One region of the Arthrobacter sp. CJL-S3 genome, then DNA from elsewhere that is predicted to be linked to it. Evidence: riboswitches for the same ligand, from Rfam matches in the RefSeq annotation. Region 1 holds a riboswitch; each other region holds the start of a gene.
The links. Region 1 has a riboswitch for thiamine pyrophosphate ahead of thiC (phosphomethylpyrimidine synthase ThiC). Riboswitches for the same ligand answer to the same signal wherever they lie in the genome.

Region 1 (4,658 bases):
GAAGTCGGTGATGTCCGCCATCCGGACGGCCCCGGAGCCAGCCGCCGCCCCGCCGTCGAGGGCGGCAGCACGCTTGAGGGCTTCATCGTGGGTGGAAACAAAGACTTCGGTGAATCCCATGGAGCTCGTCCTTAGCTGTCCGGCGGCGCTGGGCCGCTGTTTTTTGGCGTCACTTCAGCCTAGCCGCTCCGGCCCGGCCGGCATTCAGGCGGGACATGCCCTCCCCTGACTGTGACCACTGGACGTAAAGCCACTATGTCCGTTCCTGGCCGCGAGCGGTGGACATGCCCCACGGGCCTGCCAGCCAAAAACGGACATGCCCCACGGGCCTGCCAGCCAAAAACGGACATGCCCCACGGGCCTGCCAGCCAAAAACGGACATGCCCCACGGGCCTGCCAGCGAAAAACGGACATGCCCCACGGTGCCGTCAGCGATATGTGGGCATGCCCTCCGCTGACCTGCACCAGTGGACATATGGACACTATGTCCATTCGCTGCCGCCTGCGCGGGGCATGTCCGCGGGGGCGGGTAGCCGCGGAAGGGGTGGCCGGCCCGGCGGGCACTCAGCGGACGGCGACGCGGATGCGGTTGCGCCACGGGTCCTCGAAGCGCAGCTCGGCGCCGGTGTGGTGGGACTGGACCCCGGCGGTCCTGAGGCGGTCGGCGAGGGCTCCGACGTCGTCTCCTGCGGGGACTTCGATCAGCACCTCGCCGAGGCCCAGGGTGTCGCGGCGGGGGCCGGCGCCGCGGCTGTTCCAGACGTTCATGGCCATGTGGTGGTGGTAGCCGCCGGCCGAGACGAACAGCGCCTGCCCGTGCCATCCCGCCGTCTTTTCGAACCCGAGCGTTCCGACGTAGAAGTCCTGCGCGGACTGGACGTCGCCGACCTGCAGGTGGACATGCCCGACGCCGGCCCCGGCCTCGCGCTGCCCGGTCACGGATTCCTCGGTGAGGTGCTGCTCGAGGTAGCGCTGCGGCGGCAGGGCCAGGCTGTCCATCACCACGGTCTTGCCGTCCCAGGACCAGGCGTCGCGGGGACGGTCCCAGTAGAGCTCGATGCCGTTGCCCTCCGGATCGGTGAAGTAGAAGGCCTCGCTGACGAGGTGGTCCGCGCTGCCGGCAAAGGACTGCGGCTCGAACTGTGCCGCACTGGCGACGGTGGCGGCCAGGGAGGGCTGGTCCTCGAACAGCAGGGCCGTGTGGAAGAGTCCGGCCTCGCCGCGGGACGGGACGCTCAGCCCGGGCGCCGGAGCCAGGTGGACCAGCGGCTTCTGCCGGCGGCCGAGATAGAGCCCGCCGTCCTGCTCGGCCACGACGTCAAGGCCCAGGGCGCGCTGGTAGTAGTCCGTCATGAGCTTCATGTCGCCGACCTTGAGCATCACGGTGCCCATGGCGAGTTCGGCGGGAAGAAGATCCTGGGTGCTGGTGTCTGCAGTCATGTGATCGCTCCGGTGCTTTGCTGGCCACCGACCGTCGATGACCCTCATAGAGTTAAATTACTTGAAGCTTCAATTTATTCCTAATGGGCGGGCTGGTTCCTGGGGACCAGTTCTCCGCGCAGGACGATGTGCCGGAGGTCCTGCAGGGTGGCCAGGTCGTGGCGCGGGTCCTCGGCGCAGACCAGGACGTCGGCGCTGGCGCCGTCGGTGATCCCGTCCGCCCCAAGCCAGTTCCGGGCGGCCCAGGCGCCGGCGTCGAGGGCCGCTGTGGCGGGCAGTCCGGCGGCGTGCAGCGCCCGGAGCTCGTCCACGATGCGCCCGTGTTTGATCACGCTGCCGGCGTCCGTCCCGGCGTAGATCGTGACGCCGGCCTCGAAGGCCGCCAGCACACGTTCTGCCCGGCGCTCCCACAGGGCGCGCATGTGGGCTGCGTAGCGGGGGAACTTGGCCGCTGCCTGCGCGGCAATGTCCGGGAACGTGGCGATGTTGATGAGTGTGGGGACGATCGGCACGCCCTGTTCGACGAAACGCGGCAGGTGCCTGGGGAGCAGGCCCGTGGCGTGCTCAATGCAGTCGATCCCGGCGTCGAGCATGTCATCGAGGGTGTTCTCCGCGAAGCAGTGTGCCGTGACGCGGGCGCCTTCGTCGTGGGCGGCGGCGACGGCGTCTTTCAGCGTCCCGGCCGGGAAGCTGGCGGCGAGGTCGCCGGCGTCGCGGTCGATCCAGTCCCCGACGAGCTTGACCCAGCCGTCGCCGGCGCGGGCCTGTTTGCGCACGGCCTCGACCAGGCCCTCGGGTTCCACCTCGACGGCGAAGCCCCGGAGGTACCGCCGGGTCCTCGCGATGTGCCGGCCCGCGCGGATAATGCGGGGCATGTCGGCGCGGTGCTGGAGCCAGCGGGTGTCGTGGACGGCGCCGGCGTCGCGGACGAGCAGGGTTCCGGCGTCGCGGTCGGTCCGGGCCTGTTCTTCCGCCAGCCCGTCCGGGACGTCCCCGCCGGGGCCGAGGCCGATGTGGCAGTGCGCGTCGACCAGCCCGGGGATGACCCAGCCGTCCAGCACGAGGTCGGGCGCGGCGGCCGGACGGTCGAAGGTCAGCAGGCCGTCCACCGACCAGAGCCCGCGGCGTTCCTGGTCGGCTGCGGTGAGGATGGTGCCGCTGAACTCGATGATGCTGGTCATGGCTTCAAGCTTAAACCTCGGCCTGGCCGGGCGCCGTCATACGCGGCGGCCGTCCGGACGGCCTGTGGTAGCTTCGTCTACGACCACACGGGAGCCCTTGCAGGGGCTGAGATCGGGCTGACGCAGCCTGCGACCGTTGAACCTGTCCGGGTAATGCCGGCGAAGGAAGTGAGTATTCCGTGAAGACGCAATTGACACAGCACAGCCCTGTCCAGAATGACGCAGCCCCGGGCCTGCCCGGCCAGGATCAGTCTCCGGCCCCCACGCAGTCGCTGAAGTCCCACTCCCTGGCGTTCGCCACCGACGCCGAGCACGGCATCCGCGTCCCGGTGACCGAAATTGCGCTGGCCGACTCGCCGGGCGGCGCCGCCAACGCCCCGTTCCGCGTGTACCGCACCGCCGGCCCCGGGAGTGAACCGGTCCGGGGCCTGGCGCCGTTGCGCGCCCCGTGGATTGCCGCCAGGGAGGACACCGGGCCTTACGAGGGCCGGGCCCGGGAGCTGCTCGATGACGGCAGGTCGGCAGTGCGCCGCGGCGCAGCGTCGGCCGAATGGAGGGGCGCCCGCCCGGCGCCGCGCCGCGCCGTCGACGGCAGGACGGTCACGCAGATGCGGTACGCGCGGGACGGGGTGATCACCCAGGAGATGCGGTTTGTCGCGTTGCGCGAGAACTGCGACGTCGAGCTGGTCCGCTCCGAAGTGGCCGCAGGCCGCGCCATCATCCCCAGCAACATCAACCACCCCGAATCCGAGCCGATGATCATCGGCAAGGCGTTCCTGGTGAAAATCAATGCAAACATCGGCAACTCGGCCGTGACCAGCTCCATCGCGGAGGAGGTCGACAAGCTTCAATGGGCCACCCAATGGGGCGCGGATACCGTCATGGACCTCTCCACCGGGGACGACATCCACACCACCCGCGAATGGATCATCCGCAACACCCCCGTGCCTATCGGCACCGTCCCGATCTACCAGGCGCTGGAAAAGGTCAACGGCGAGGCCAACGCCCTGACGTGGGAGCTCTTCCGGGACACCGTGATCGAGCAGTGCGAGCAGGGTGTGGACTACATGACCATCCACGCCGGGGTGCTGCTGCGCTACGTGCCGCTGACGGCCAACCGGGTCACCGGCATCGTGTCCCGCGGCGGAGCGATCATGGCCGGCTGGTGCCTGGCCCACCACCGGGAGAACTTCCTCTATACCCACTTCGATGAGCTCTGCGCGATCTTCGCCCGCTACGACGTCGCGTTCTCGCTGGGTGACGGTCTGCGGCCCGGCGCGACGGCGGATGCCAACGATGCGGCGCAGTTCGCCGAACTGGACACCCTGGCCGAGCTCACCCAGCGGGCCTGGGCTTTCGATGTCCAGGTCATGGTGGAAGGGCCCGGGCATGTGCCGTTCCATCTGGTCCGGGAAAACGTCGAGCGACAGCAGGAACTCTGCAAGGGAGCCCCGTTCTATACGCTGGGGCCGCTGGTCACCGACATCGCACCCGGCTATGACCACATCACTTCGGCGATCGGCGCCACCGAGATTGCCCGCTATGGAACAGCCATGCTCTGCTACGTCACGCCCAAGGAACACCTGGGGCTGCCCAACAAGGACGACGTCAAGACCGGCGTGATCACCTACAAGATCGCGGCCCACGCCGCGGATCTCGCCAAGGGCCACGCCGGTGCGCATGAACGCGACGACGCCCTGTCCAAGGCACGGTTCGAGTTCCGCTGGCGGGACCAGTTCGCGCTGTCCCTGGACCCGGTGACGGCCGAGGCGTTCCACGATGAGACGCTCCCCGCGGAGCCGGCCAAGACGGCACATTTCTGCTCGATGTGCGGACCCAAGTTCTGTTCCATGCGGATCAGCCAGGACATCCGGGACGAATACGGCTCAGCGGATCCGGAAGCCGCGATGGCGGCCGGAATGCGGGACAAGAGCAACGAGTTCATCGCCTCCGGCGGCAAGGTCTACCTGCCGGTGCCTGCCGTCGGCGGACCCGCAGCAGGCTAGGATGCCTCGGCGTGGTGCTGCCGGCCGACGT
Region 2 (4,658 bases), 410 kb from region 1:
TGGATCATGAGCACATCCCCGGCTGATCCTGCCCGTTACAACACGTTCCTGATGGATCTGCTCGGCGTCATGGCCTACGGCGAGCTGTCCGCCTTCGAACGGCTCTCCTCCGATGCCCGGTATTCACCCACCCTGCACGACCGTGCGGTGCTGGGCCGGCTCGCCGTGATCGAGTTCCAGCACTACGAGCTCGTGAGCGCCAAACTCGACGCCATGGGCCTGGACGCGGAGGCCGCCATGCTGCCGTTCCAGCCGTCCGTGGACCATTTCCACGAACGCACCCGCCCGGCGGACTGGTACGAATCGCTGATGAAGGCGTACGTGATCGACACCGTCTCCGCCGATTTCTACCGCGCCATTTCCCGCTACGTCGACGCCGGAACCCGGGCCCTCGTGGAGCAGATCCAGGCCGACGGGGGAGCCACGGAGGTGCTGCGCGAGCGGCTCAAGGCAGCCCTCGCCGATGACCCGCGGCTGGCCTCGCGGCTGGCACTGTGGGCCAGACGCCTGCTCGGGGAAGCGCTGACCCAGGCGCAGCGGGTGAGTTTTGAGCACTCGTTCGTCGGGGGCCTGATCGGCGCGGACGAGGACCGGTCCAAGGAACTTGTCCGCGAGCTGATGGACGAACTGGCCGCGAACCACTCCCGCCGTATGACCCAGCTCGGCCTGGCGGGCTGACCGGAGGCCCGGCCGCCCGAACGGTCAACGCCTGCCGGTCCTGAGCGGTCCTGGCCGGGATCGGTTCCGCTCGTTAGTTCCGCGGGTCCCGTTCCCTGAGTGATTCCGCCGTTCAGTTCCCTGCGGCGTCGAGGACCGCGAGCAGGGCCCGGGCGGCGTCCGCGGGATCGTCGGCGTCGGTGATGGCGCGGACCACCACGATCCTGCGCGCGCCGGCCTCCACCACCTGCTCCACGTTTCCGAGGTCAATGCCGCCGATCGCGAACCACGGCACCTCTCCGGCGATCTTGCCCTCGTCCGACTCGGCCGCCCGGCGGACCGAGTCGGCCGCGTAACGCACGAGCTCAAGTCCGACGGCGGCGCGCCCCGGCTTGGTGGGGGTGGCCCACACCGGCCCGACACAGAAGTAGTCCAGGCCGCTGCGGCCGGGGGCGGCGGCGATGGCCGCGTCGACCTGGTCCGGGCTGTGGGTGGAGAGCCCGATCACGGTGTCCTTGCCGAGGAAGTCCCGCGCGGCCCCCTGTGGGATGTCCTTCTGCCCGATGTGGAACACCGGAGCCCCGGACAGCGAGGCAATGTCCGCCCGGTCGTTGACGGCCCAGAGCCGGCCGTGCCGACGGGCCGCCTCGTGCAGGACGTCCAGGAGTTCCAGCTCCTCGGCCGCCTCCAGAGACTTGTCGCGCAGTTGGATGATGTCAACACCGCCGGCAAAGGCGGCGTCCACGAAGTCCGCAAAGTCGCCGCGGTCCCGGCGGGCACCGGTGCAAAGGTAAAGGCGGGCAGTGGTGTGGACGGCATCCTGGCTCATGTCTCCAGCCTAGTTCCTCTAAACTGGGCGAATACCGCGGGAGCCCGCCGCCGGTCACGCCCCAGGCGTCCGGCACCGGCAGGCTGAGAGGGCGTCAGAGCCGACCGCTTGACCTGATCCGGTTAGTACCGGCGTAGGGAAGGAATCCTTCATGGGCCCCCCATCCGCCCGCGGCATGTCCGCGGCAGCTGACACTGCAACCGACGCTGCGGCGCCCGATGACGCCGAAACCCGGGAATGTTACGACGTTGCCGTGATCGGCGGCGGAGTTGTCGGCCACGGGATCGCCTGGGCGGTGCGACTCTCAGGCCGTTCGGTCGCCCTGATCGACGACGCCCCCGGAACCGGCGCCAGCTGGGCCGCCGCCGGAATGCTCGCCCCGGTGAGTGAACTGCACTACCAGGAGGAAGCGCTCCTGGAGCTCATGCTCGAATCCTCCCGCCTCTGGCCGGCTTTCGCCGCCGCCCTGGACGGCGAACCGGCCGCGGGACTGGACTCGGGGCAGACCGTCGCCGGAGGCGCACGGGCGGACACCGGCACGGGATACCTCACGACGCCGACCCTCGCCGTGGGGGCCGACGCCGCCGACCGCCGGGCGCTCGCTGACCTGCGCACCGTCCAGCAGGCGCACGGCCTCGCCGTGGAGCCGCTGACCGTCCGTGCGGCGCGGGTGCGGGAACCACTCCTGAGCCCGGGTATCTCCTGTGCTTTCGACATTCCCGCCGACCACCAGGTGGACCCCCGCCGGCTGCTCACCCGGATCGGCAAGCTCCTCGCCGCCGACGGACGATGCCACACCGTCACCCGGCGCGCCGCCGGCCTGCTCTGGGCGGACGGGCGGGTGGTCGGTGCCAGCCTCGCCGGCGGCGGCAGCGTCCGGGCCACGGAAACCATTGTGGCCAACGGCCTGGGCGCCGCGGCGCTCGGGGGCCTGCCCGCAGGGCTGCGGTTGCCGCTGCGGCCGGTCCACGGCGACATCCTCCGGCTGCGGGTGCCGGAAAGACTGCGGCCGCTGCTGACCTCCACGGTGCGGGGACTGGTCCGCGGCGTCCCGGTCTACATCGTCCCCCGGCAGGACGGCACGGTGGTGATCGGCGCCACGCAGCGGGAGGATGCCCTGGGGGCCGAGAGTCAGACGGGGGCCCCGGCCGGCGGCAACACTGCCGGCGCCCCCAAGGCCGGCGCCCCCGAGGCGGGCAGAAGCAGCGCCGGCGGCGCCGTGTCCGCCGGCGGTGTCTACCAGCTGCTGCGCGACGCCCAGCAGCTGGTCCCTGCCGTCGCCGAACTGGAACTGCTCGAGTCCACCGCGAGAGCCCGTCCCGGAACCCCGGACAACGCGCCGTTGCTGGGCCGCGTTGCGGAACCGGGGGGCCACGGCGACGTTGCGGGATTGATCATCGCCACCGGGTTCTTCCGGCATGGAATCCTGCTCACCCCCGCCGCCGCGGAGATCTGCCGGCAGCTCCTGGACGGCGTCGCGGACCCGCGCTGGGCACACTTCAGGCCGGACCGGTTCGCCGGCGGCACGCAGGACACGGGCACGCAGGACACGGGCGCGCAGGACATCGGCACGCAGGATTCCCGCACACACGACACCGTTCCGCCGGCCGCGGGACCGCCGGAAACAACCCCTGGGATCACAGCACCCCGAATTACGGCCCCCCGGAGTACCACCCGCCCGGACACCACCCCTGAGCACAGCAAGGAAACGGTATGAACATCAGACTGAACGGAACCGAGCACGCGCTCCCCGAGGGTGCCTCGGTCAGTACCCTCGTCAGCCAGATCACCGGCCGGCCGCTGGCCCCGAACGGCCGGTCCGCGGACGGCGGAAAACTCGGGGTCGCCGTGGCCCGCAACGCGGAAGTCGTTCCCCGCAGCCAATGGCACGGCACCGCGCTCGCCGACGGCGACGACATCGAGCTGGTCACGGCGGTACAGGGAGGATGAGCAGCATGGCTGAAACCACACGGGCAGCGGCCCCCGGAGTTCCCCCGGCACCGGCAGCCGCACCGGCCGCGGCAGATCCCTTCACCGTCGACGGCGTGGAGCTGGGGTCCCGGCTGATCATGGGCACCGGCGGGGCGCCGAGCCTGGACGGTCTGGGCGCCGCGCTGCTGGCCTCCGGCACCGAACTGACCACCGTCGCGATGCGGCGCTACTCGCCCGCGGAGACCGGGTCCCTATTCCAGCTGCTGCTGGACCACAACATCCGCGTGCTGCCCAACACCGCGGGCTGCTTCACCGCCAGGGACGCCGTCCTGACCGCCGAACTGGCCCGCGAAGCCCTCGACACGGACTGGGTGAAGCTGGAAGTCATTGCCGACGAGCACACCCTGCTGCCGGACGCCGTGGAACTCGTCGAGGCCACCGAACAGCTGGTGGGCCGCGGGTTCAAGGTCTTCGCGTACACCAACGACGACCCGGTGCTGGCCCTGCGGCTGGAAAACCTCGGCGCCGCCGCGGTGATGCCCCTGGGCTCACCGATCGGCACGGGCCTGGGCATCCTGAATCCGCACAACATCGAACTGATCGTCTCCCGGGCCTCCGTGCCCGTGGTCCTGGATGCCGGGATCGGCACCGCCTCCGATGCTGCCCTCGCCATGGAGCTTGGCTGCGATGCGGTGCTGCTGGCGACGGCAGTGACCCGGGCGCAGAATCCGGTGCTGATGGGGGAGGCCTTCAAGCATGCCGTGATCGCCGGTAGGCTGGCCAAAAGGGCCGGCAGGATCCCGCGCCGGGAGCACGCGCTGGCGTCCTCGGCGATGGAGGGCCGGGCCGAATTCCTCTAGGCAGCGAAGGAGCCCGCCATGGCAGCCACCGACGACATCCTCGACGAGGGCCAGGTCGACGCGGCCCTGGCGGAGCTGCCGGACTGGAGGTACCGGCTCGGCGGTCTCGTCACGGCCTACAAGGCACCGACGGCGGCCGCCGCGCTGGAACTGATCGCCGCCGTCGGACGCCTCGCCGAGGAACAGAACCACCACCCGGACCTGGACTGGCGCTACAACCGGGTCTTCCTGCGCTACAGCTCCCACGACGCCGGGGACGAAGTCACGCGGCGGGACGTCGCGGCCGCCACGGCCGCCGGGGCGGCAGCAGCCGCCGTCGGCGCCACCGCGGAACCCGGCCTGCACCGGACCGTGGAGGTGGCTATCGACTCCGAGGACCC
Region 3 (4,658 bases), 1.4 Mb from region 1:
TCACGGTTGCCCGCTTCGTTGCCGACCGTCGGGAGAAGACCCGTGAATCCTGAGACATTTTCCGGCGACACCGTAATCGACGCCGTCTCGGCGGTCTTTATGGTGGTCGGCGCCCTGATGTCCCTCGCCGCGGCGGTGGGCCTGCTCCGCTTCCCGGACCTCATGACCCGGATGCACGCAGCCACCAAGCCGCAGGTGCTGGGGCTGTTCCTGCTGCTCTTCGCGCTGGGCCTGCAAATGCGCACCTGGTGGGTCTGGCCGGTGCTGGTGGTGGCGTGGATCTTCCAGCTGCTCACCGTGCCGGTGTCGGCGCACATGGTCGGCCGCGCCGGTTACCGGACGAAGCACCTGCACCCGGAGCTGCTCAGCACGGACGAACTGGAGGCTGTGGTGCAGCAGGCGGCCGGCAAGCGCGGTTTCACCGACGACGACGGCGACGAGGCCACCGCGGGGCGGTGAGCTCTGGACAATACGCCCTAAACGACGTCTTGCGACTTGGCGAAGCGGGTAATCGCGCGCTGGGTGCCGCGGTTGGCAAGGACCTGGATGATGGCGCTGACGCCCGCTGAGATCAGCGCGAAGGTCAGGGCCGAGTGCAGCGTGGTGGGCACATCGTCGTCGTGGCCCTTGGGCGGCTGGTTGCCGGTGGCTTTCTCCCAGATGTTGTCAACGAGCTTGGTGCCGACGTAGCCGGCGAGCAGGCTGATGCCGGTGCCGAGCAGTTTGATGAAGATGTTCATTCTTCGCAACTCCTTGTGGGGGAAACAGGGCTTCCCCTAGCCTAGCCTTCCCGGCCGGGCGGTTCGGCCAGGGACGCGGGACCGCCTCTGCTCCGGCTGGCGGCGCGGGACCAACGCCCCTGTTCGGCCGGGCGGGCCCGGTCCTACCTTCGAGCATGGACCAGCCCAACACCCGACCGCGGGGCCACGCCTCGCCGCCCGCCGCGCCATCGGCCGACGGCCAGTCCTGGCGGCGGCTCTATCTCTGGGCCGGCATATCCTCGGTGCTCTTCGTGGCGCTGCTGATTCTCGCCCTGGTCCTGGACTTCGCCGCCCCGCCTCCGGTCCACGGAGGGGCCGAGACGCTGGAATTCATCGCACTCAACAAGGGGATCTACCTCGCCGAACAGCTGCTGTGGATCGTGCCGAACATCCTGCCGGTGCTGGTGTTCGTGGCACTTTTCGTGGCGCTCGCCCCGCTCGACAAGAGCCTGGCACTGCTGGCCACGGTGGTCGGCGGACTGTCGTGGGCGCTGATCCTCGCCGTCCCCGTCACCAGCCGGGGCTCCCTGGTGCTCGTGTACCTGAGTGACCGGTACACCGCTGCGGACGACGACGCAGCCCGGCTCCGCTACGCAACCGCCGCCGAAGCCGTCGTCGCGGAGAACAACACCCCCGCCGTCGTCGGCGTCCTGTCCGCGCTCGGCATCCTGCTGATCTCCCTTGTCATGCTGCAGGGGGTGCTTCCGCGGACCCTCGCGTGGCTCGGGATAACGACCGGCGGACTGGGCGTCGTCGCGGAGGCGCTGCGGCACGCCGTCCCGGAGTTCTACTGGGGTTACGGGGTGCTGTTGTGGGTCTGGTTCGTGGCCGTGGGGCTTGCGCTGATCCGGCTGGCGGCGCGGACGCCCCGGAGCGGCAACCGCGGCTGCTTAGCCTGATGTCCCGGAGCGGCCGAGAATTTCCGAGAGCGCCTCGACCACCAGCTCATGGTCGGCCTTCTGCGGCAACCCGGAGACCGTGACGGTCGCGACCATCCCGGTTCCGCGCAGGTAGATGGGGAAGGCGCCGCCGTGCGCGGCGAACTCCTGCTGGTCGAACCAGGCGTTGTCCTCAATCCTTCCCCCTGCGGCCCGGGCGCGGAGTCCGACCAGCAGCGACGGGACCTCGTACCGCACGGCTGTGCGCTGCTTGGCCCTGATCCAGCGTTCGTTGTCCGGGGTGGCTCCCTCGAGCGCCGCGTGGAACAGCACCTGCTCACCCTTGGTGATATCGATGGCGATCGGGTGCGAACGCCGCCGGCCCAGTTCCACCAGGAGGAGCCCGAGGTCCAGGGCGTCATCCTTGCTGAACGACCGGAACTGCAGCTCCTCCATTTCGGCCAGGATGCGGCCGATGAGCGCACCCAGGGACCCGTGCGGCTGCGGTTCCGCGGAGTCCGGGTCGTAGTCGGGGGAGGACACTGGTGAGTTGGTCAAATGATTCAGCTTCCGTTAGATGGCCGCCGCGGGTGGCCGGCAGGCCGCGGCGTCCGGAGTTCCCGTGCTTGGTGCGACTCTACCAAGCCGGCCGGTGCGGGTCACCGGCGCCGACGCCGGCGGATTGTGACGGCGGGCCCCGGAAAACAACCCGTCACGGGTGTAAACTGGTCCACGCCCACAAGGGCGATATTTAGATACGACAGGGGAGCGCCGCCGTCGGGCATCACCGGAGGAATCCGGGGAAACCACAGGTGGGCGCTGAGAGTGCGGACAGCCGCAGACCCTCGAACCTGATCCGGTTAGTACCGGCGCAAGGGAGTCGAGTTCTCAGAGTGCGCGGGACAGCGGCGGAAGCCGCCGATCCCCGGGTCACTCTCCCCTCCTGTTCCTCAGGAGGACGATATGACTGACACATCAGCCAAGCAAGAACCAGCCGGGCACGAACCATCCAGGCACGAACCATCCGCGACGCCCGCCAAGCGCAGCCACAACTGGCGTGTGGTGGACATTGTGGTGGCCGCGTTGATCGCGGTGGCCGGCGGCGTGATCTTCTGGGCCTGGTCCCAGGGCGCCAACCTCATTTCCGCCCCCGTCAACGCGTTCTACCCGCCGCTCACCGGGCTCTACGCCGGCGGCTGGATGATCCCCGCGGTGCTGGGCATGCTCATTATCCGGAAACCGGGCGCCGCACTGTTCTGCGAAGCCGTGGCCGCCACCGGCGAGCTGATCATGGGCTCGCAGTACGGCACCACGGTGCTCATCTCCGGCCTGCTGCAGGGCCTTGGCGCCGAGCTGGTCTTCGCCGCCTTTATGTACAAGAAGTTCAACCTGCCGGTGTCCCTGCTGGCCGGTGCCGGGGCGGGCCTGTTCTGCGGCCTGAATGATGCGTTTATGCCCTGGGGCTGGAACATCGCCTACGCCAGCGGCGACAAGCTCGCGTACATCATTTTCACCGCCATCTCCGGCGCCGTGATCGCCGGCGGGCTGTCCTGGCTCGCCACCCGCGGCCTGGCCAGGACCGGTGTGCTGAGTTCCTTTGCCTCCCGCCGGGCCGCCACGGAGCCGGTCTTCTCCTGACGTCCGAACACCGACCATGACATCCTCCGATACGGTCCGCCCGGCCGCGGTCACCGCCCGCGGCTGGGGCTGGCGGCACGCCGGCCGGTCCCGGCCCGCGGTCAGCGGCCTGGACCTGGACATCCGGCCCGGGGAGCGCGTGCTCCTGCTGGGACCCTCGGGTGCCGGCAAGTCCACGCTGCTCCACGCCCTGGCCGGGGTGCTCGGCGACAGCTCCGCGGGCGGCGCAGACCCGGCATCCGGCGCCGCGGCGGACGCCGAGGACGCGGACGAGTCCGGCAGCCTGCTGATCGACGGTGCCCCGCCGCGGTCCCGGCGCGGCCGGGCCGGGCTGGTGCAGCAGGACCCGGAAACCCAGGTGGTGCTCTCGCGCCTGGGTGACGACGTCGCCTTCGGCGCGGAGAACCTCTCCGTGCCCCCGGCGGACATCTGGTCACGGGTGGCGGAAGCGCTCGACGACGTCGGGCTGGGCCGGCTGCCGCTGGACCACCCGACGTCGTCGCTCTCCGGCGGGCAGAAGCAGCGCCTGGCGCTCGCCGGCATCCTGGCGATGCGCCCCGGGCTGATCCTGCTCGACGAACCCACCGCCAACCTCGATCCCGCCGGGGTTCTGGAGGTCCGCGACGCCGTCGGCCGCTGCCTGGACAAAACCGGCGCCACCCTGGTGGTGGTGGAGCACCGGGTCTCGGTCTGGAAGGACCTCGTGGACCGGATCGTGGTTCTGCAGCCCGGCTCGGCCACGGACTCCGCTGTGCTGATCGACGGGCCGCCGGACCAGGTCCTGGCGCAGGCACGGGACATGCTCACCGCAGCGGGCGTCTGGGTGCCGGGTTACGTGCCCCCGACCCGCGCGCGCGGCGGCACCCGGGAGACCGGGCACCCCGGCGCAGCCGGGGCATTAGCGGCGGGCGCCGGCGCCGCGGGGCAGCTGCTGCTGGCCGCGGAGGACTTGGCCGTGTCGCGCGAACGCCCGCGGCGGTCCGGCCTCCGCGGCGGCTTCCGTCCCATCCCGCCCAAGCCCGTCCAGTCCGGCATCACGGCCCAGGTCCGGGCCGGGGAGGCCCTGACCATCACCGGGCCCAACGGCTCGGGGAAGTCCACGTTCGCCCTCACGCTCGCCGGGCTGCTCGCGCCGGTGTCCGGCAGGGTCTCCGCCACCGTGGAACTCAGCGCCGGCGCCGGGATCGATCCGTACCGGTGGAAGGCCCAGCAGCTGATCGCGAGGATCGGCACCGTGTTCCAGGAACCCGAGCACCAGTTCGTCACCGGCCGGGTGTTCGACGAGCTGATGTTCGGACCCCGGCACCTGGGCCGCGGCGAGGAGCGTGTGGACGAACTGCTGGAGCGGCTGCGGCTGACGGAGCTGGTGGACGCCAATCCC

Region 2: linked by a shared signal. The riboswitch ahead of AC06G6_RS13870 (FAD-dependent oxidoreductase) and the one ahead of thiC (phosphomethylpyrimidine synthase ThiC) in region 1 are both predicted to bind thiamine pyrophosphate.
Region 3: linked by a shared signal. The riboswitch ahead of AC06G6_RS18795 (ECF transporter S component) and the one ahead of thiC (phosphomethylpyrimidine synthase ThiC) in region 1 are both predicted to bind thiamine pyrophosphate.

Annotation. Positions count from the first base shown of each region.
Region 1 is NZ_CM160046.1:2,646,250-2,650,907, forward strand. Features, by position in the region: gene AC06G6_RS12115 (hypothetical protein) at 1-120, opposite strand, end outside; gene AC06G6_RS12120 (VOC family protein) at 565-1,440, opposite strand; gene AC06G6_RS12125 (amidohydrolase family protein) at 1,521-2,621, opposite strand; TPP riboswitch at 2,699-2,806, shown strand; gene thiC (phosphomethylpyrimidine synthase ThiC) at 2,801-4,627, shown strand; gene AC06G6_RS12135 (alpha/beta fold hydrolase) at 4,624-4,658, opposite strand, start outside.
Region 2 is NZ_CM160046.1:3,054,709-3,059,366, reverse strand. Features, by position in the region: gene AC06G6_RS13880 (ferritin-like fold-containing protein) at 7-678, shown strand; gene thiE (thiamine phosphate synthase) at 791-1,486, opposite strand; TPP riboswitch at 1,513-1,644, shown strand; gene AC06G6_RS13870 (FAD-dependent oxidoreductase) at 1,638-3,203, shown strand; gene thiS (sulfur carrier protein ThiS) at 3,200-3,436, shown strand; gene AC06G6_RS13860 (thiazole synthase) at 3,442-4,278, shown strand; gene AC06G6_RS13855 (4a-hydroxytetrahydrobiopterin dehydratase) at 4,297-4,658, shown strand, end outside.
Region 3 is NZ_CM160046.1:4,089,068-4,093,725, reverse strand. Features, by position in the region: gene AC06G6_RS18820 (MrpF/PhaF family protein) at 1-53, shown strand, start outside; gene mnhG (monovalent cation/H(+) antiporter subunit G) at 100-459, shown strand; gene AC06G6_RS18810 (DUF4235 domain-containing protein) at 477-740, opposite strand; gene AC06G6_RS18805 (DUF4386 family protein) at 896-1,660, shown strand; gene AC06G6_RS18800 (heme-degrading domain-containing protein) at 1,652-2,197, opposite strand; TPP riboswitch at 2,392-2,535, shown strand; gene AC06G6_RS18795 (ECF transporter S component) at 2,603-3,277, shown strand; gene AC06G6_RS18790 (ABC transporter ATP-binding protein) at 3,294-4,658, shown strand, end outside.